4 regions of the Arthrobacter sp. SLBN-83 genome follow, and region 4 is predicted to be linked to each of the others. Evidence: riboswitches for the same ligand, from Rfam matches in the RefSeq annotation. Region 4 holds a riboswitch; each other region holds the start of a gene.
The links. Region 4 has a riboswitch for S-adenosylmethionine ahead of FBY30_RS07815 (DUF1737 domain-containing protein). Riboswitches for the same ligand answer to the same signal wherever they lie in the genome.
Positions count from the first base shown of each region.

Region 1: another riboswitch for S-adenosylmethionine. It lies ahead of FBY30_RS13905 (aminotransferase class V-fold PLP-dependent enzyme); the one in region 4 lies ahead of FBY30_RS07815 (DUF1737 domain-containing protein).
Region 2: another riboswitch for S-adenosylmethionine. It lies ahead of FBY30_RS03735 (cobalamin-independent methionine synthase II family protein); the one in region 4 lies ahead of FBY30_RS07815 (DUF1737 domain-containing protein).
Region 3: another riboswitch for S-adenosylmethionine. It lies ahead of metX (homoserine O-acetyltransferase MetX); the one in region 4 lies ahead of FBY30_RS07815 (DUF1737 domain-containing protein).

Region 1 is NZ_VFMX01000001.1:2,975,250-2,980,402, forward strand. It holds gene FBY30_RS13905 (aminotransferase class V-fold PLP-dependent enzyme) at 1-1,405, opposite strand, end outside; SAM riboswitch class IV at 1,443-1,556, opposite strand; gene hisN (histidinol-phosphatase) at 1,709-2,521, opposite strand; gene rsgA (ribosome small subunit-dependent GTPase A) at 2,567-3,682, opposite strand; gene aroA (3-phosphoshikimate 1-carboxyvinyltransferase) at 3,666-5,054, opposite strand; gene FBY30_RS13925 (DoxX family protein) at 5,061-5,153, opposite strand, start outside.
Region 2 is NZ_VFMX01000001.1:839,769-844,921, forward strand. It holds gene FBY30_RS03725 (adenylosuccinate synthase) at 1-1,145, opposite strand, end outside; gene FBY30_RS03730 (M14 family zinc carboxypeptidase) at 1,403-2,467, opposite strand; SAM riboswitch class I at 2,710-2,814, shown strand; gene FBY30_RS03735 (cobalamin-independent methionine synthase II family protein) at 2,828-4,036, shown strand; gene FBY30_RS03740 (uracil-DNA glycosylase) at 4,241-4,873, shown strand; gene FBY30_RS03745 (DUF3151 domain-containing protein) at 4,952-5,153, opposite strand, start outside.
Region 3 is NZ_VFMX01000001.1:4,370,024-4,375,176, forward strand. It holds gene FBY30_RS20445 (alcohol dehydrogenase catalytic domain-containing protein) at 1-859, opposite strand, end outside; gene FBY30_RS20450 (MFS transporter) at 867-2,249, opposite strand; gene metX (homoserine O-acetyltransferase MetX) at 2,428-3,543, opposite strand; SAM riboswitch class IV at 3,555-3,670, opposite strand; gene FBY30_RS20460 (bifunctional o-acetylhomoserine/o-acetylserine sulfhydrylase) at 3,793-5,109, opposite strand.
Region 4 is NZ_VFMX01000001.1:1,713,496-1,718,648, forward strand. It holds gene FBY30_RS07800 (glutamate--cysteine ligase 2) at 1-247, shown strand, start outside; gene FBY30_RS07805 (O-succinylhomoserine sulfhydrylase) at 377-1,585, opposite strand; gene FBY30_RS07810 (rhodanese-like domain-containing protein) at 1,586-1,996, opposite strand; gene FBY30_RS07815 (DUF1737 domain-containing protein) at 1,993-2,256, opposite strand; SAM riboswitch class IV at 2,270-2,385, opposite strand; gene opgC (OpgC domain-containing protein) at 2,551-5,013, shown strand.

The sequences.
Region 1 (5,153 bases), 1.3 Mb from region 4:
CGATGCAGGGCGCTGCGCCGGCCGTCCCCGGGGTGTTCGGTGCCCAGTGCGGGTAGGTGCGGGCATCGTTGGCGGGCACCCACCGGCCGGCGTCCACCACGTAGTCCCAGCCCAGCCCTTCGCTGCGCAGCGAGCGGATGCCCGTGAGGAGGCGTTCGGCATCCTCCAGCCGTGATCCGACGCCGAAGCTTGCCCGAAGCGAGCCGGACGGCAGGCCAAGGCGCTTCAGAAGGGGATGGGCGCAAAAGCGTCCATCGCGCAGGCCCACGCCGTGCTCGGCGGCGAGGTAGGCCGCCACCAGCCCCGCGTCGTAGCCCTCCACGGAGAAGTTGACCACGCCGATGGTGTCCGTTTCCGGGTTGCTGTCCTTGAAGATCTGGTGGACCGTGACGCCGTCAATGTCCTTCAGTCCCTCCACCAGGAAGGAACGGATGGCGGATTCGTGGGCATGCCACCGGTCCTGGTCCAGCGCCGCGATCACCTGCGTGGCGCGGGCCAGGGTGGCGGCTCCGAGGACGTTCGGTGAGCCCCCCTCATGGCGGGCAGGGCCGGTGGCCCAGCTGACGCCGTCGAGCTTTGCTTCCTTTACCGCGCCGCCGCCGGCAAGGTGGGGGACGCCCGCGTCCAGCCAGTCAGGGCGTCCCACCAGGACACCGGCGCCGAACGGTGCGTACAGCTTGTGGCCGGAAAACGCGAGGTAATCTATGCCGTCGTCGCTGATGTCCACCCGGCGGTGCGGTGCCAGCTGCGCCGCATCCACTACGATCCGTGCACCGTGCTGGTGGGCCAGCGTGGCCAGGGCCCGGATGGGAAGGATCTCGCCGGTGACGTTTGATGCGCCGGTGACTGCCAGCAGGCTGACCCCGCCCTGCTCCAGCTCGGCGCGGACAGCGTCGAGGGTGCCGGTGAGCGTGTCCGCGGCGACGATGCTCCGGTGCGGTACGCCCTGCCAGGGCAGCAGGTTGGCGTGGTGTTCGATGTCCAGGTAGAGCACATCGCCGGCGGGCCGGCCATCGCTGATGGGAAGGCAACCTGCCAGGAGGTTCAGCGAGTCCGTGGTGTTGCGGGTGAAGATGACCGAGTCGTCCGGGCGGCCCCCGACGAAATCGCGGACAATGCTGCGCGCGTTCTCGTAAACCGAGGTGCTGATCTGGGAGGCGTACCCTGCCCCGCGGTGGACGCTTGCGTAGTAGGGCAGGATCTCGTTCAGGTAGGCGGACACCACGGAGAGCGCGGGGGCGGAGGCGCCATAGTCAAGGTTCGCGTACCGCACGTGGCCGCCGGTGATGAGCGGCGCCTGGATTTCCGCGCCGGTGACCGCCGCGAGGGGCCGTATTGCGTGGCGTTCAGCAGCAACGGTGGCTTCGGTGATGGCGGGCTGGGGGGAGACGGTGGCAGTTGTCACAGAGACCTCACTTGAATACAGGACTCCGGCAAAGTGGAATCCGCGCTTGCCGCATCCGCTCCGGACCGGCCTGGTCGTCACCCGGGGCACCCCACCGCGAATGGAGGGTTGCCGGCCAGCAAACCGGGGTTTAGCGCTGGCACTCGTGACCTGGATAAAAGCGTAGGACATGCGGCGGCCAAGACTGAACCAGCAACGATTGTTAAGCCCTTTGTTACGCGCCGCCGAATAAACGACGGCGGACACCTCCTTTGGAAGGTGTCCGTCGTCGCTTTATTCGTTTTCCCACTGGAACGTCAACTGTTACAGCAAATCGTCCAGGTAAGGGTTCAGGCGGTGCAGCACCTCCGAGTGCAGGATGGAGTTGGTGGCCAGGGCGTTCCCGCCAAAGGGGCCGTCCTCGCCTTCCAAAGACGTGAAACGGCCGCCGGCCTCCACCACGATCGGCACCAGGGCGGCCATGTCGTAAAGGTTCAGTTCCGGTTCGCAGGCGATGTCCACGGAGCCCTCGGCCACCATGCAGTACGACCAAAAATCCCCATAGGCGCGGGTCCGCCACACGTCCTCGGTGAGGCCCAGGAACTCGTCGAGGTTTCCCCGTTCCTTCCATCCAGTGAGGCTGGAGTAGGAGAGGGAGGCATCGGCGAGGCTGGAGACGTTGGAGACGCGGAGCCGGGTGGCAGCCGCCAGCGACCTGCCCATGTACGCGCCCATCCCTTTTGCCGCCCACCAGCGCTTGCCCAGGGCCGGGGCGCTGACCACGCCCACCACCGGCTCGCCCTCGTCAACGAGGGCGATCAGGGTAGCCCAGACCGGAACGCCGCGGACAAAGTTCTTGGTCCCGTCAATGGGGTCGATGATCCAGCGCCGCGAACCGTGGCCCGTGCTGCCGAACTCTTCGCCCAGGACCGCGTCACGGGGGCGGGAACGTGAGAGCTGCCCGCGGATCGCTTCCTCGGCGGCCTTGTCCGCATCGGTGACCGGGGTCAGGTCCGGCTTGGTCTCAACGTGGAGGTCCAGGGCCTTGAAGCGGCTCATGGTCTGGTCATCCACGGAGTCGGCCAGGACATGTGCCAGGCGCAGGTCATCGTTGTAGCTCGAAGCGGGTTGGATCATGGTTCCAAACTACCGTCTGCCCATGCTTCTTCCGGGGAGAACGCGTCAGTTGACGCTGCCGAGCTCTTTGGTTTCCTGTGCTTCCATCCTTGGATCCGTGCCGAGCAGCCGCCGCAGCGAGGCGAGCCGTGCGGGACCAGTGGGACCTGCGTGTCCGTCCGCCACCCAGTCGTCGAGGCCGCAGTCCACTGCAGTTGCCGTGTGCTTGCAGCCCCGTTCGCAGTTCTCGATGCCGGGGGAGAGGTCCGGGAAAGAGCGCAGGATCCGGTCAGGGTCCACGTGGGCCAAACCGAAGGATCTGATGCCCGGGGTATCGATGATCCAGCTGCCGGCCGGCGCGTCCGCCAGGCGCAGCGCCAGGGCCGACGACGATGTATGCCGGCCCCGGCCGGTCACCGCGTTGACTCCGCCGGTGGCCCGCTCGGCCCCGGTCAACGCGTTGACCATGGTGGACTTGCCCACGCCCGAATGTCCGAGCATGACCGTGACCTGGCCGTCCAGGTGCGCGCGAAGCTCGGCCACGGCGGCGCTGTCCAACCGGGCCGAAAGGCCGTCGTCGGAGCGCGCATCGATGCCCGAGGCCTGGGCGTCAGCCGTCCGGCTGATGATCACCGGGAAGTCCAGGTGGGTGTAGTTGGACAACAGTTCCGCGGGGTCCTTGACGTCGGCCTTGGTGACCAGCAGGATCGGTTCGATGCCGGCGTCGTACGCGGCCACCAGGGCACGATCGATGAATCCGGTCCGCGGCTCAGGGTTGGCCGCCGCCACCACGATCACCAGCTGGTCCGCGTTGGCCACCACGGCACGTTCGATCGGGTCTGTGTCGTCGGCGCTGCGGCGCAGGAGCGTTTTGCGGTCCTGGATCTTCACCAGGCGGGCCAGCGTGTCCGGCGCTCCCGACACGTCTCCCACAAGCGAGACAAAGTCGCCGGCAACCACCGGCGAGCGGCGAAGTTCGCGGGCGCGTGCCGCAATCACCACTCGTTCGTTCTTCGAGTCCTCACCCACCACTGCCGTGTACCGGCCGCGGTCCACGGTGATGATCCGTCCGGTGACGGCGTCGTCGTGGCTGGGCCGGTCCTTGGTGCGGGGCCTGGAACCCTTCTTGTTCGGCCGGATTCGGACGTCGGATTCGTCCCAGGAGTCAGTGCGCCGCGCCACCGCTGGGCTCCTCCGGTCCGGATGCCGCCGCGGCGTCCTGGGCCAGCATGCCTGCCCATAGCTGGGGGAAATCAGGCATGGTCTTGGCGGTGGTGGCAATGTCCTCCACCTGCACCCCCTCCACCGCCAGGCCCAGGATGGCGCCGGCAGTGGCCATGCGGTGGTCAGCATAACTGCGGACGACGCCGGCATGCAGTCGGGCGGGACGGATCACCAGGCCGTCGCTGGTTTCCTCTGCGTCTCCGCCAAGCCGGTTGATTTCCGTCACCAGGGCCGCGAGCCGGTCCGTCTCGTGTCCGCGCAGGTGGGCGATCCCGGTGAGCCGGGAGGGGCCGGTGGCCAGCGCACACAGGGCTGCCACCGTAGGCGCAAGCTCGCTGGTGTCGGCGAAGGTGCCGCCCTTGATCTCCTCGCCGCCGGTGACGGTCAGGACCCCGTCGGCCAGGGTAACGTCTGCGCCCATTTTCGCGAGGATGTCGCGCCACAGGTCTCCCACCTGCTGGGTCTCCGCCGGCCAGTTGGGAATCCGCACCGTACCCTTCGAAGCCAGCGCGGCTGCCAGGAACGGACCGGCGTTGGAAAGGTCCTGCTCGATCCGCTGGTCGAAGGCGCGGATCGGCCCGGGCGCCACCACCCAATGATTGGGAACGGAGTTGTCCACCGAGACGCCCGCACCGCGCAGGACAGCCACGGTCATGTTGATGTGGTCCAGGCTGGGCACCGGCTTCCCCACGTGCTCCAGGTGCAGGCCCTCGTCGAACCTCGCCCCCACCAGGAGGAGGGCGGAAACGAACTGCGACGATGCGCTGGCGTCAATCACCAGATGGCCGCCCCGGACCGAGCCCTTGCCTTCCACGGTGAACGGGAGCGATGACGGTGCGGAGCCGTCTTCGGAGGCAACGGCAACACCCAGAGCTTTCAGGGCCTCGATGATGGTCCCCATAGGCCGCTTGCGGGCGTGCGGATCACCGTCGAAGACACTGGTTCCGTTGCGGAGCGCCGCCAGTGGCGGAACGAACCGCATGACGGTGCCGGCCAGCCCGCAGTCGATCCTGGTGAGGGACGCCTCGGCGGCTGCCGGCAGCGGAACCACCTCCAGATCAGGGCCAAAGTCACCGTCCCCTGGCACCTCGGTAATCGTGGCACCCAGCTGCCGGAGCGCGTCGATCATCAATGCGGAATCCCTGGAGTGCAGGGGCGCGCGCAGCCGGGACGGACCCTCCGCCAAGGCGGCCAGGACCAAGTACCTGTTGGTCAGGGACTTTGATCCGGGCACCGTCACGGCGGCATCGACGGGCCGGGACGCAAAGGGTGCGTCCCAGTGCTCCACAGGTGTTCCGGACCCGTCCCGGGTGGCAGCTGTTGCGGTCATTCGTGCTTATGCTCCCGTGGCGTGTACTGCACGGCGTACGACTTTGTCCGCCTTGTTCAGCTTCTTGGTGGTGGTGCGGCGCGCGTCGGCAGCAATGTG
Region 2 (5,153 bases), 870 kb from region 4:
CCGGTGATGTCCTCGGTCCAGCCGTCGAAGTACTCGAAGATTGGCTTGGCGTGGTGGAACTCGGTCTGCGTCATGGGCATTTCGTCGTGCCGGACACCGTCAACGTCGTAGGCCACGCACACGGGGATCTGTTCGATGCCGGTCAGTACGTCCAGTTTGGTGACGAAGTAGTCCGTGAAGCCGTTGACGCGGGAGGCATGGCGGGCCAGGACGGCGTCGTACCAGCCGCAGCGGCGCGGCCGGCCCGTGTTGACGCCGAACTCACCGCCGGTCTTCTGCAGGTACATGCCCATCTCGTCGAAGAGTTCCGTGGGGAATGGGCCGGCGCCAACACGGGTGGTGTAGGCCTTGATGATGCCGATGGAGCGCGAGATCCGGGTGGGGCCAATGCCAGACCCCACCGACGCGCCGCCGGCGGTGGGGTTGGAGGAGGTCACGAACGGGTAGGTGCCGTGGTCCACGTCCAGGAAGGTGGCCTGGCCGCCCTCCATCAGCACCACTTTTCCTTCGTCCAGGGCGGAGTTCAGGACCAGGGTGCTGTCGATGACCAGCGGGCGGAGCCGCTCAGCATAGGACAGGAAGTACTCCACGATCTCGTCCACCACCACGCTGCGGCGGTTGTAGACCTTGACCAGGAGTTCGTTCTTCTGGCGCAGCGAGCCTTCCACCTTCTGGCGGAGGATGGATTCGTCAAAGACGTCCTGGACGCGGATGCCCAGCCGGGCCACCTTGTCCATGTAGGCGGGGCCGATGCCGCGGCCGGTGGTGCCGATGGCACGTTTGCCGAGGAAGCGTTCGGTCACCTTGTCCAGGACCTGGTGGTACGGGGCCACCAGGTGTGCGTTGGCGGAGACGCGCAGTTTGGAGGTGTCGGCGCCGCGGGCCTGCAGGCCGTCGATCTCCTGGAAGAGGGCCTCGAGGTTCACTACACAGCCGTTGCCGATGATGGGAACGGCGTTTGGGCTGAGGATGCCCGCCGGCAGCAGCTTGAGTTCGTACTTTTCACCGCCCACGACGACGGTGTGCCCGGCGTTGTTGCCGCCGTTGGGCTTGACGACGTAGTCAACACGGCCACCCAGCAGGTCGGTGGCCTTGCCTTTTCCTTCGTCGCCCCACTGGGCTCCTACGATCACAATTGCTGGCATGGGATCCTCCCCCATTCGTTCGGGCTGCCCGGGTTTGCCACGAGGTGGCGGGCCCATGCAGCGCCGTTCATGAGAATGCCCCGAACATACCGGCCTTCACGCGGCCGCAGCACGGCACGGCGAAAGAAGAGTCCCGGGGCTCTTACCACCCAAGTTTAGCCGATGGGGCACTTTGTCCATTGTTGGCCCGCCGCGGCCCCTTATGCGGGAAGGGCCGCGGCGGCCCTGGTCAGAACCGCCGCGGCGCGCCGGTGCTGCTACTCGTCCTCCGCCTCCCCTGCGGGCCGGGACGTCTGCTCGGCGAGCGTGTCCCAGAAGGAGGTGTCGGCGTCGGCAATGGAACCGTCCGCAATGGCGGCGGCGGTGGACGTCAGCGTGGTGACCGTCTGCTTGATCAGGTAGCCGTTGCTGCGCTGGCCCAGCGCGTAGCCGTCCAGGTAGTGGTCGGACATGCCGCGCATCTCGAAGAGCAAGGTGGCGATGCCGTATTCCACGGAGATGCCGTTGCGGCTGATGGTTTCGGCGCTGCCGCCCTGGTACTTGCCCAGGTGGCCCCAGCCGGTGGAGTCGACGTTATTGAAGACCACGGCACCCAGCTGCTTCGACTTTTCGACGACGGCGGGATCTGCGTTGGGGGTGGTGGGGTACAGGATGGAGCCGGAGACCAGCTTGCCGTCACGCTCAGCACGGGTGCCCTGGTGGTGCAGGTCAATCATGTAGTCGATCCGGTACTTGCGCATCACGTTGTTGTGCAGCGCCTGGGTTTCCGGCTGGACCTTGGCCACGTGGTCGCGGTTCAGGTCCACGCCCTCCGCGTTGTAGCGGGTGAGGTGCCGGTCCCCCTTGGCGAGGTAGTTGTCCAGGGAGAAGTTCACGTCCCCCATGGCGCCATCGGCGTTGAGCATTGGCAGCACCAGGATGTTCACGCCCTTGAGGATGTCCGCCGATTTGCCGGTACCCAGGTGCTTGATGACCTCCATGGCACCCTCGGTGGTGAGCTGCTCGTTGCCGTGCTGCTGGGTCAGGTAAAGGATGGTGGGCTTGGCCGGATCGGAAATGTACTTGACCAGGTGGATGTCGCGGCCCTTCACGGTCCGGCCGATGACTTCCAGTTCCATGGCCGGCTGCTTGGCGTCCTGGTCCTTCAGGAAGGAAACCATCTGGTCATAGGTGGCCAGTTTCGTTGTAGTGATCTGGCCATTGCCGTCATAGCCGGGTCCTTCGCCCACCGCGTTTGCCAGCGGTGCCGGTCCCGCCACGACAGCGAGCGCCAGGGCCCCGGAAAGGGCAAGGTTCCTGAAGGTTTGCAGGGATTTGTTCACGCTGCGGTACCTCTTCTTTGAGTGTGATGTGGTGCATGCGAGTGGGGCAGCCAGCCGTCATTTCCCTCATTTGGCTGTGACAAGAGCCAACCAAGCTGGACAAAGTCTGTCAATACGCTGGACGAATTCTGTAAGGCACAAGGAGCCGCTCGATGGATGATTATTTTGGGCGCCAAGGGAAGCCGCCGAAATAAAGCGTGCAGGACTTGCCCGGACGCGGGCTTCTCGATTTAAGTGAGAGGGAACCATCCGGAGCGGCCGAGAGACCTGGCTCGATGACGCCGCAGCAACCACGGATCAGCAGATTTGTTGCTGCCCGAAGGTGCTACTGCCAGGACCGATGGAAAGAGAGATTCCAGCATGTCCCTGAACACTGACCACATCCGCGTAACCCACGCCGGGTCCTTGCCCCGAACCCCGGAACTCATTGCCGCCAACGCCGCCAAGGAAGCCGACGGCATCTCCCCCGAATTCCTTGAGCTCCTGGAGGCTTCGGTGGTGGACATCGTCCGGCGCCAAAAAGACCTGGGCATCGACATCCCCAACGACGGCGAATACGGCCACACCATGTCCAGTTCCGTGGACTACGGCGCCTGGTGGAACTACTCGTTCTCCCGACTCGGCGGCCTGGAGCCGACCAATGTTGACCGCTGGGCCGACTCGCAGGTGCACCGCTCCTCGCCGGGCCACATCGTCCTGACCTCCTTCCCGGACCGGCGGGACCGGCAGGCGTTCAACGAGGCGTACAACGATCCCTCCTCGGGCATCCTCACCCACCGCAAGAGCGTTGCCCAGCCCAAGATCGCCGGCCCCCTGACCTACACGGGCCAGGACCTGGTGGCGTCGGACATCAGGAACCTGAAGACGGGGTTGGCTGCCGCGGGCCTCTCCGACGGTTTCGTGGCCTCGCTCTCCCCCGGCTCCTGCGCAAGGGTGGCCAACGAGTACTACAAGTCAGACGAGGAACTGGTCTACGCCTGCGCCGACGCCATGCGGGAGGAATACAAGGCGATCATCGATGCCGGCCTCACCGTGCAGCTCGATGATCCGTCACTGGCCGAGAGCTGGGACCAGATCAACCCCGAGCCCTCCCTGGAGGACTACCTGAAGTTCATCCAGCTGCGTGTCGAAGCCACCAACTGGGCCCTCCGGGATCTTCCCCAGGAACAGATCCGGTTGCACGTCTGCTGGGGCTCCTGGCACGGCCCGCACACCACGGACATCCCGTTCGCGGACATCATCGGGTCGGTGCTGCAGGTCAATGCCGGCGCCTACTCCTTTGAGGCCGCGAACGTCCGCCACGAACACGAGTGGCGGGTCTGGGAGGACACCAAACTCCCGGAGGGCAAGGTCATCATCCCCGGGGTAGTCTCGCATGCCACGAACGTGGTGGAGCACCCGGACCTGGTGGCGGACCGCATTGTCCGCTTTGCCGACGTCGTGGGCAGGGAAAATGTTATCGCCTCCACCGACTGCGGCCTGGGCGGCAGGGTCCACCCGCAGATAGCCTTTGCCAAGCTGGAAGCACTGGGCGAGGGCGCCCGCCGCGCCACCAAGCGCCTCTGGTAAACGGCCGGCCGTGCCGCCGCGCCGGCTGTTCCTTCCGTCACCGGAATGGGGCAGCCGGCGTTTCGCTTCCGGGGGCTTGCTAAACTGGAGCAGGCCGGCGAGGTCCGGCCCACCCCAACCAACCGCTGCTGATGCGTCGCGCCTCCCCGCGCCCTCATCCGGCCGCGGCAGCAACGCCAATCCCCGCAGGAGAACCAGCACTTCATGACAGCCCTGGCCCCCGAAACTTTCCACGAACAGCTCATGAGCCGCCGCTACGAACCGAGCGTTGCAGCCGTCAACGAACTGTGCGATTCCCTGCAGGAGGCCAAGCCCGGAACTGTGGTCCCCTACGTCGACCCCATGCACGACGTCGAGGAATGCCGCATTATCAGCCTCTACTCCAACATCGGCGAGGCAGATCCCTCCGGTTTCATCACCGCCGGAGACCAGGACGCCGCCACCCGTATGCTGGGCATCCAGTGGAAGCTGGGACTGCGCCCCGAGTTCGTGATGCCGTGGAACGTCCACCCGTGGCACGTCCCCGGCGAAGCCAACGGCAAGTTCACCCCGGACCAGGTCCAGGCCGGCCTGAAGCCCCTGCTGAAGTTCCTGGCCCTGGTGCCGCGTGCATCGGTCATCGTGGCGCACGGCACTGAAGCCAACCGCCTGGCAAACCTGCTTTTGAAGACCGAGGTCCCCCTGCTGTGGCGCCGCGGCCTGAAGACCTACAAGGTCCGCTCGCTGAGCGGCCGCGCGTTCGCCGGTTCCCCTGCACGCCAGGAGGAGTTCCTCGAGGACATGCGCACGGCCTACGCAGACGCCATGGCCCGCACCGGCATCGCCCGGAAGGCCTAGCGGACCAACGCGCGACGGCGGGTGGTGACTTTCACCTGAAAGTCACCACCCGCCGTCGTCATTTAAGCACGTGGCGCTTCACTTGCCCTCGATGGCCGCTTTCGCCTTGGGATCCGAGTCGTTGAGGAACTTCTCGATCCGTTCCGGCTCGTCCGCCTCGCCAATGGCCGAGGACGCCCGCCCCAGGGAGTAGAGCGCCCGCAGGAACCCGCGGTTGGGCGCGTGCTCCCATGGGATGGGTCCCACGCCGCGCCAGCCGTTGCGGCGCAGCGCGTCCAAG
Region 3 (5,153 bases), 2.7 Mb from region 4:
TGACCCGCTCCAGGCAGGACGCGATCACCCCTGCCGAGCCCACCGCCTCGATGGCAACGTCCACTCCGTCGCCCGAAGCTTCGCCAATCAGCCGGCCGGCGTCGTCCGGCGTACCCACCGCGGTGGCACCGGCATCACGGGCCAGCTGGTGTTTTCCCTGGTTCGGGTCGATGGCAATCACGCTGGCAGCTCCGGCCAGGCGTGCCGCCATGACGACGGAAAGGCCCACCGCGCCCAGGCCGAACACTGCCACGTGCTGTCCCTGGCTGACTCCCGCCGTGTTGAACACCGCGCCCATTCCGGTGAGCACGGCGCAACCAAACATTGCCGCGACCGTGTCCGGGACGTCGTCGTCAATCACCACCACTGATTCCCGCGCAACCACTGCGTAATCCGCGAAGGCCGAGACACCCAGGTGATGGTTGATGCGCTCCCCCTCCGGCGTCCGCAACAGTGCCGGACCATGGAGCAGGTCACCGGATCCGTTCACCTCAGCTGCCCGGTGGCAAAGCGCGGGCCGGCCGGCCAGGCAGGCCCGGCAATGGCCGCAGCTGGGTACGAACACCAACACCACGTGGTCGCCAACGGACACGTCCTCCACACCTTGGCCCACGGACACTACGCGCCCCACCGCCTCATGGCCCAGGGCCATGGGAAGCGGCCGGACCCTTGAGCCGTCCACCACGGAGAGATCGGAGTGGCACAGGCTCGAATAGGTGATGGCAACCCCCAGTTCACCCGCCCGGGGCTCCGGCTGCTGGAGCTCCTGCACCAGCAGTGGCCGGGCGTCGGCGTAGCTGCGTTTACCGGAGGCGTCTCCAGTGGCGGGGACGGTTGCGTACAGGACGGCGGCTTTCATGGGACCCCTACTTCTTGCTGGCGGCCAACAGGTCGGCGGTGCCCTGGGCGTCGGCGGCATCCACGTCGTGGAGTGAGACGCCGCGGGTCTCCTTCAGGAAGAAGACCGCGACGGCGGTGATGGCGCAGGCGATGAGCAGGTAGACGGCCACGGGAACCGAGGACTTGTAGGTGGCCAGAAGTGAGGCGGCGATGATGGGGGCCAGGGAGCCGGCAACTATCGAGGTCACCTGGTAGCCCAGGGAGACGCCGGAGTAGCGCATCCGGGTGGGGAACATTTCCGCCATGATGGCAGGTTGGCCGGCGTACATAAAGGCGTGGAACACCAGGCCGATCATGATGGACGCCAGGATGATGAAGTCGTTCTTTGTGTCCATCATCGGGAAGGCAAAGAAGCCCCACGTGGCACCCATGACGGCGCCGGCCATGTAGACGGGCTTGCGGCCAAAGCGGTCCGAGAGCTTGCCGATCATGGGCACCACGGCGAAGTGGACGGCGTGGGCCAGGAGCAGCAGGAGGAGGATGCGGGTAGTGTCCGCCTGCACCACGGTCTTGAGGTAGGTGATGGAGAACGTCACCACCAGGTAGTACAGGATGTTTTCCGCGAAGCGCAGGCCCATGGCGGTGAAGACCCCGCGCGGGTAGCGGCGGAAGACCTCGGCCACGCCGTAGCCCTTATGGCCGGCGTCCACTTCCTTGCGGGCCTCAAGGAAGATGGGGGCATCGTTGACCTTGGTCCGGATGTAGTAGCCGATCAGGACGATCACCGCGGACAGCCAGAAGGCAACGCGCCAGCCCCATCCGAGGAAGGCTTCCTGGGTCAGGGTGGAGGACAGGACGAACAGCACGGCCGTGGCGAGGAGGTTGCCCAGGGGCACCGCTGACTGCGGCCAGCTGGCCCAGAACCCGCGGGACTTGCTGGGGCTGTGCTCTGCCACGAGGAGGACGGCGCCGCCCCATTCCCCGCCAACAGCGAAGCCCTGCGCAAACCGGAGGATGACCAGCAGCGCCGGAGCCCAGTAGCCGATCTGCGCGAATGTGGGCAGGCAGCCCATGAGGAAGGTGGAGACTCCCACCAGGACGATGCTCAGCTGCAGCAGCTGCTTGCGGCCGAACTTGTCGCCGAAGTGGCCAAAGACGATGCCGCCGATGGGACGGGCCACGAAGCCGACGGCGTAGGTAAGGAAGGCGGCGATGATGCCGTCCAGTTCGGTCCCGGCGTTGGGGAAGAAGGCCTTTCCGAACACCAGGGTGGCGGCCGATGCGTAGAGGAAGAACTCGTACCACTCCACGACGGTGCCGGCCATGGAGGCCGTCACCACCTTCTTCAGGCCTGATGCCTTGACGTCGGTTTCCTCGGTGCGCCTTGCGGCGGAGCGTTCCGTACTCATGCGAACTCCTTCGGCGTCGTCGTCGACACCATGGGGACAGTCGATGGCAGCCGCGTGTGATGTACACCACGAAAAGCGGCTTCGATGAGTATGGTCTGCCTGCCCGTGCAACCTCAACGCCCATTAGTGCAGAAGGCATCTGCAGGGATGCACATTGCTGGTGGTTTGCTGGGTGGTACTAGGCCAGGAAGCTGCTCCGGAGCTGCGGCCCCAGCTGGCCGATCTCGGTAAGGAATCCGTCGTGGCCAATGGGCGCCTGGATGATGTGGACGTCCACCTCGCCGGGCAGCGCCTGCGCAAGCTCCCGCGACTGGCTTGGGAAGTAGAGCCGGTCGGAGTCGACGGCGGCCACGAAGAAGCGTGCAGTAGTACCGGCCAGGGTTTCGGCCAGGGTCCCCCGCCCGCGGCAGACGTCATGGCTCATCAGCGCTTCGGTCAGGGCGATGTAGCTGTTGGCGTCAAAGCGCTTCACGAGCTTATTGCCCTGGTGGTCCAGGTAGCTTTCCACCTGGTAGCGGCCGCGGGCTGCCAACACTTCGCCCTGCAGGGGCGACTCGGATGCCTGGGCTGACCGGCCGAAGCGGCCTTCCAGTTCCGCGGCGGACCTGTACGTGATGTGGGCGATGCGCCGGGCAAGGGCCAGGCCCTGTTCAGGGCAGGGACCGCCGTAGTAGTCGCCGCCGTTGAAGTTTTGATCCTGCCGGATGGCCAGGGTTTGGGCCTGGGCGAAGGCGATCTGCTCCGCAGTGCTCGCCGCACCCACGGAGATCACGGCGCAGCGCTGAACCCTTTCCGGGTAGGTCACCGCCCATTCCAGTGCGCGGGCACCGCCCATGGAGCCGCCAAGGACCGCGAACCAGCTCTTGATCCCCAACTGGTCTGCCAGCCGGGCCTCGGCCACGGTGCTGTCCCGCAGCGTGACCAGGGGGAAGCGCGAGCCCCAGGGCGCTCCGTCGGGGGCGGGCGAGGAGGGGCCGGTGGAGCCGTAGCAGCCGCCAACGATGTTGATGGACACCACGAAGAAACGGTTGGTGTCCACGGGGGCGCCGGGGCCGGCCAGCTGTTCCCACCAGCCTTCTTCGTCGGTGTCACCGCGGGTCACGTGGGTGCTGCCGGTGAGCGCGTGCTCGATCAGGACGGCGTTGCTGGCATCCGCGTTGAGGGTGCCCCAGGTTTCGTAGGCCAGCGTTACGTCGGGCAGGTATCCCCCGGCCTCGAGCTCCAGTCCCCCAATGGAGGCGTAGCGGACAATTCCGTGTTCGGGGATGGTGGTTGGGGCGACGGTAACCGTCATGGCAGACCTCTTCTACGCGCTTGCCTGCCGTCGTCTGACCGGCAGGCCAGGTCCTCACCCGGGGCACCCCACCGCGGAAGGAGGGTTGCCGGCCAGCAAGCCGGGGCTGTCACTGGCACTCATGACCTGGATCGAGTGTACGAAACACCACCCGGTCCAAGCCAAGAGTGTGACTGGTTATGACTTCCCGGCTTGCTGCCCGCCCCGCCTTACCGCCCAAGTGGAGGCCCGGCGTCGTGCTTTACGCTTCTAGGCGCTTTTCGCAGCCCTGAAGCCTGCTTCCAGGTCGGCCAGGATGTCGTCGATGTGTTCCAGACCCACGGAAAGCCTGACGAGTCCCGGGTGCACCCCGGCCACCGCCTGCTGCTCGGGCGAGAGCTGGCTGTGCGTGGTCGACGCCGGGTGGATGACCAGGGAGCGCACGTCGCCGATGTTGGCCACGTGGGAGTGCAGTTCCAGGGCGTCGACGAAGCGTTTGCCCGCCTCCGCTCCGCCGGCCAGGTTGAAGGCGACGACGGCGCCCGTACCCTTGGGGCCGTACTTGCGGCCACGCTCGTACCAGGGGCTGGATGGCAGCCCGGCGTAGGCGACCGATTCGACGTCGTCCCTTGCCTCAAGCCAGCGCGCCACCTCGGTGGCGTTGGCCACGTGGCGTTCCACCCGCAGGCTCAATGTCTCCAGGCCCTGGGAAATCAGGAAGGCATTGAAAGGCGAGACCGCCGAGCCCAGGTCGCGCAGGAGCTGGACGCGCGCCTTGAGGATGTAGGAGAGGTTGGCCCCCAACGCGCCGTCGGCTCCCAGGTCCCGGGCGTAGACCAGCCCGTTGTAGGTGGGATCCGGGGTGTTGAAGCTTGGGAACCGTTCCGGGTCCTTGCTGAAATCGAATTTACCGGAATCGACGATCACGCCGGCGATGGCTGTACCGTGGCCGCCCAGGTATTTAGTGGCTGAGTGGATCACGATGTCCGCTCCCCACTCCAGCGGGCGGATCAGGTATGGGGTGGAGAGGGTGTTGTCCACGATGAGGGGCACGCCGGCCTGGTGGGCGACCTCGGAGATGCCCTCGATGTCCAGGACGTCCTGGCGCGGGTTGGAGACCACTTCACCGAAGAAGAGCTTGGTGTTGGGCTGGACGGCGTTGCGCCACTGGTCCAGGTTGTCGGGATCGTCCACGAACGTGACGGAAATACCGAACTTCTTCAGGGTGTGGGCGAACAAATTGTAGGTACCGCCGTAGAGGCTGGGGCTGGCCACGATATGGTCCCCTGCCTCGGCGATGTTGAGCACCGCGAATGTTTCGGCGGCCTGGCCGGAGCTCAGCAGCAGCGCAGCGAGGCCACCTTCAAGGCTGGCGATCCGCTGTTCCACGGCGTCCTGCGTCGGGTTGCCGATGCGGGTGTAGATGGGCGCGAGCTCGGACAGTGCGAAGCGGTTTGCTGCGCTCTCGGCCGTAGGGAACACGAAGGATGTGGTCTGGTAGATGGGCAGCGCACGGGCTCCCGCGGCACTGTCCACTTCCTGGCCGGCGTGGATCTGGCGGGTTTCGAAGGACCAACCGTTGGACATCCAAATCTCCTTTGACGTGGGCCCGGCATGCTCACCGGCAGTGC
Region 4 (5,153 bases):
CCTGGCTCCAGTCCTGCAGGAACAGGGAGAGCTGGCTTTGGCCCGGCAGGGTGTGGAGGACATCATTGCCCGCGGAACAGGGGCCGCCGAACAGCGCCGTGTGCGCGAGAAAGCCCTGGTGGCGCAGCCCGATGACATGGGTTTCGGTGCGGTGGTCAAGCACGCTGCCAGGGTCACCATGCGCGATGCCCTTGACCTCTCGGATGTCGAGGCCGTGCCCGAGCTGCTGCGGGTCCGCCAGTCCTGACCGGCAGCCCGTGGCTTGCCAGTCCGCGACCCGCAGCTTCCTTTTCGACGCGCTGGTTCCCTTTCGCGGCCCGCATTTAAGCCGCGCCCGGGAATCTGCGCCGCGAAAACGGGAAAGCGCGTCGACAACCTAGATCTGCTTCAGGGCCTGCTCCAGGTCGCGGATGAGGTCGTCCGGGTCCTCAAGGCCCACGGAGAGGCGGACCACGCCATCGCTAAGCCCAATGGCCGCCCGTCCTTCCGGCCCCATGGCGCGGTGGGTGGTGGTGGCGGGATGGGTGATCAGGGACTTGGAATCGCCCAGGTTGTTGGAGATGTCGATGATCCGCAGCCCGTCCAGCAGCGCGAAGGCAGCCTCCTTGCCGGAGCGCCCACCCGAAGGAGCAAGCTCCAAGGTAAGGACCGTCCCGCCGGCGCTCATCTGCTTCGCCGCCAGCCCATACTGCGGGTGCGACTTCAGCAGCGGATACTTCACCCAGCTCACGGCCGGCTGCTCCTCCAGCCACTCGGCAAGCCGGAGGGCCGTGGCGGAGGAGTGGTTGACGCGCAGGCCCATGGTTTCCAGGCCCTTGGTCAGCACCCAGGCGTTGAACGGGGAAAGTGCGGGGCCGGTGTGGCGCATCAGCTGCTTCACGGGGCCCTCGATGAACTCCTTGGTGCCCAGGATGGCACCGCCCATCACCCGGCCCTGGCCGTCGATGTGCTTGGTGCCCGAGTAGACGATGACGTCCGCCCCAAGATCACCGCAGCGCTGCAGCAGGGGAGTGGCAAAGACATTGTCTGCCACTACGGTGGCCCCGGCGGCGTGCGCCAGTTCGCTGACCGCGGCGATGTCCACGATTTCCTGCATGGGGTTGGACGGGGATTCGAAGAAGACGGCCGTGGTGGGCTTGGAGAGCGCTTCGCGCCACTGGTCCAGGTCCGGGCCGTCCACGAACACCGTCTCCACACCCCACCGGGGCAGGATCTCGTTCAGGACCACGAAGCAGGAACCGAACAGCGAGCGTGCGGCCACCACCCGGTCGCCCGCTGCCAGCAGGGCACCCAGGGCCGTGAACACCGCGGACATGCCAGAGGCCGTCGCGAAGCATGCTTCGGTGCCTTCCAGCAGCCGGAGCCGTTCCTGGAAGGTGGCCACGGACGGGTTGCCGTAGCGGGAGTAGACAAAGCGCTCGTCTTCGCCGGTAAATGCACGTTCGGCGGCCGCCGCGGATTCGTAGACGAAGCCGGAGTTGAGGAAGATGGCCTCCGACGTTTCCTGGAAGTTGCTGCGGTCCAGCCCGCCGCGGACGGCCTGCGTATCAGGGTTCCAGCCGGGGGCGTCTTGGTTGAAGCTCACTTAGTTCTTTCCGAGGTTGGTGGGCAGGCCGCGGTTCTTCCAGCCATTGACGGTCCGCTCGCCGAAGCGGTCGGGATCGCCCTCGAAGCCCTCAAGGACGCTGTAGGCGGTAAAACCTGCCTGGGTGGCGGCGGTGGCCGCAGCGATGGAGCGCTTGCCGGAGCGGCACAGGAACACCAGTTCCGTGTGCGGGTCCTCCGGTGCCTGGTCCGTCAGGTCCTTGATGAAGTCCGGGTTGGGGATACCGCCGGGGAAGGTCCACTGGATGAACAGGGGGTCGTTGTCCGTGGCCTTGGTGTCAGGGATGCCGATGTGGGCCCATTCGCCCTCGGTGCGGACATCCACCAGGACGGCACCCTGCTCCAGCTTGGTCCAGGCTTCCTGCGGCGTCAGGTCTCCGGCGTAGCTCATGCGTGGCCCTCGCCGTCGAACTCGCCCTCAAGCTCGTCCACGGCAGTGGCCACGGCGGCATCCGCCGAGGCGATGGCGGCCGGAAGGACGATGGCCTGCGCCACGATGACGGTGGTGCCGTTGAAGGTGGCTGCGGGACTGCCGTGCAGCACGTACCCGTCGGCGAGTGCAGCGGAGATCCGCTCGCAGAATTCACGGTTGTCCGCGCCGGTAATCAGGCGGTAGGACAGTCTCTCATCAGGGGCGGGTGCGTCGGACACGACGGATCTCCTTCTCTCACGCTTGCAGCTCGAATGGGTCGATATGCCGAGTATTCACCTGAGGCACCCCGCCGCGAAAGGGAGGGTTGCCGACCGGCCAGTCAGGGCTTGGCGCCGGTACTCATTACTCCCCAAAAACGTAACACCTCTCCTCCCAAGCCGCACGGCCGCCGTCGTCACGTTCCGTAATTCGCCGGGCGCCCAGGCGACACGCGAAGGCCGCCCGCCCGATAAAGTCTTACCGGGGGCGCAGCCCCGTCTCCACAGCAATGAGTACCGGGGGGTCCTTGCAACATGCGGGCAGTCACATCGCACCACCACGCCAAGTGGCGGAACCGTACGCGTTCCGCCGTCGCCTATCTGGCAACCATCGTTATCGCCTTCCTGGCCGTGCTGGCGCCGGCAGGTCCGGCGCAGGCGGCCCCGGCGGAACCGGACAAGGGCAAGCCGTGGCTGGGTGCTGTGCTTGAGTGGGGCGAGGACACCGCCGCAGGCTTCAGCGACCGGCTGGGCGCCAGCCCCGCCGTCTTCGGCCACGACATCACCTTTCCTTTCCGCGATTCGGAACGGAACGACATCGACGGCTTCCTGCAGCAGGCCGCAGCCAAAGGTGCACATGCCCTGCTCACGGTGAAGCCGTCGGTGCCGCTGGACCAGCTCGGCACCAGCGAGGCCGAAGCCTTCGCCCAGCAGGTGCAGGTCCTCACCTCCGGGTTCAAGGGGCAGTTGCTGGTCCGGTTCGCTCCTGACATGAACACCAGCTGGGTGGGCTGGGGCCAGCAGCCCGCCGCCTACCGGCAGGCTTTCCAGGCGGTGTCCAAGGCATTCAAGAAGGACGACGGCGGCCGGGTCGCCATGGTGTGGGCACCTTACCTGGGCAAGGACTACCCCTTTGACCGGAACCGGAATGCGCCGCAGCCGGGAAGCGAGGGGTTCGCCTTGCTGGACACGAACGGGGACGGGACCTGGAACGGAAGTGACAGCGCCTACGCACCGTACTACCCCGGCGACGACGCCGTGGACTGGGTGGGTCTGTCCGCCTACCATGACGACACGGCCGGCGGGGCCGCCGTCAACACTGTGCCCCGCGCCGGCGAGCTCCAGGAGATGCTGACGGCGTCCGGTGGCGAAAACTTCTATGGCACCTACGCCGAGGGGCACCGGAAGCCCTTCCTCCTGCAGACCTCGGCGTTTTACAGCCCGTCAACCGGCGGGGCGCCCGAAGTCGACATCAAAACCGGCTGGTGGGACCAGGTGGTGGCAACTGCCACCTCCCCGGAGTTCGCACGCACGGCCGCCGTCGTGTGGGATGAGCGCACCAGTACCAGGGACACCGGTGTGGCGAGCATCAGCTGGCTGCTCACTGGAAGCCCGGAGATTGCCAAAGCGGCGGCGGACCGGCTGAAGGCCTCGCCGATGGTGACCGGCCCTGTCACCGATGCGGCACCCACCACCTATGTCCGCGCCAACACCCTCTCCGGGCCTGCTGCCTGGACTGTTGCCGCCGCCATGGCCATCCTCCTGGTGGCCCTGTGGCAGGTTCCGCGCAGGATCACCGCAGCCACGGCCTGGAGCTACCAGGACCCTTCCACCAGGGACTCGCGCGTTGACCTGTTGCGCGGGATGGCCATCGTCTTTGTGGTGGTCAACCACCTGGGTATGGCCTCGCTGTTCCAGCTGCTCACGCAGGAGGCCGTGGGCTTTGTGTCAGGCGCAGAGCTGTTCGTCCTGTTCTCCGGCCTGGTGGTGGGCATGGTGTACGGGCCCAAAGCCAAGGAGGACTTCGGGCGGGTTGTGGACCTCACGTCACGCCGCGCAGGCAAGCTCTACCTGACGGCGCTCGCCGTGCTGATCGGCGTCTTCCTGCTGTCCCTGCTCCCGTTCTTCCACACCGAGGCGCTGACCACGTTCGTGGACCAGGGGACCGGGGGTGCCGGGCACAATGGTGCCGGCCGGACCTACGACCTCTATGCGGGCATGTCCTCGCTGTTCCAGTTCCCCGTGCCGCCCCAGGTGCTGCCGGCCATCATCCTGCTGCAGTTCGGGCCGTGGCAGTTCAACGTCATGGGCCTCTACGTGGTGCTTTTGCTCGTCAGCCCGCTCATCCTGGCGGCGCTGAACCGTGGAAAGGCGGTCTGGGTGTTGGCGGTGACCCTGGCCGTATACGCGGTGGGTACAGTGACCAGGTTCCGCGTCCTGCCGTCGCAGTTCGAGGATTCCTTCCCCTTGCTGGTGTGGCAGGTGCTGTTTGTGCTGGGGTTGGTTGCCGGCTACTACCGCCGTGCCATCGTTGCCTGGCTGTCCAGGCACACCTGGGTGGTGATTGCCTGCACCGCGGCGGCGTTCGCGCTGGCCTTCCTGTCCTGGGGGAATCCCTACCTGGCCAACAACTACGACGTCCGCCTGGCGCTCATGCCGGACGCGGCATACCGCAGCATGTACGACGCACTCTTTGGCCGCACATACCTGGCTCCCGGCCGCCTGCTCAATGTCATGGTTTTGGTGGTGGCGGCCTACGCATTCCTCAGCGCCTACTGGAAGCCGGTGCAGCGGGCCCTTGGCTGGTTCCTGATCCCGCTGGGCCGGGCCACGCTGTACGTGTTCATCATGCATGTGCTGCTGATCGCCGTCGTAGCCAATATTCCGGCGCTGCAGCAGCAAAGCATCTTCCTCAACACCGCGGCCTACGCCGTGGTCCTGGCGCTGCTGTGGGTGATGGTGCGCACCAGGTTCCTCTTCCGGATCATTCCCACCTAGTCCGGACAGGGCCTGCGGGTGCAACCGCTGAGTTTCCCGTGATGGCCCAGGGCATGAAAAATGCCGTGGCACCGAAGTGCCACAGCATGTCTTTGTTCATGAGCAGGCGGGTTGCCCGTGCCCGGATGGACCCAAGGACG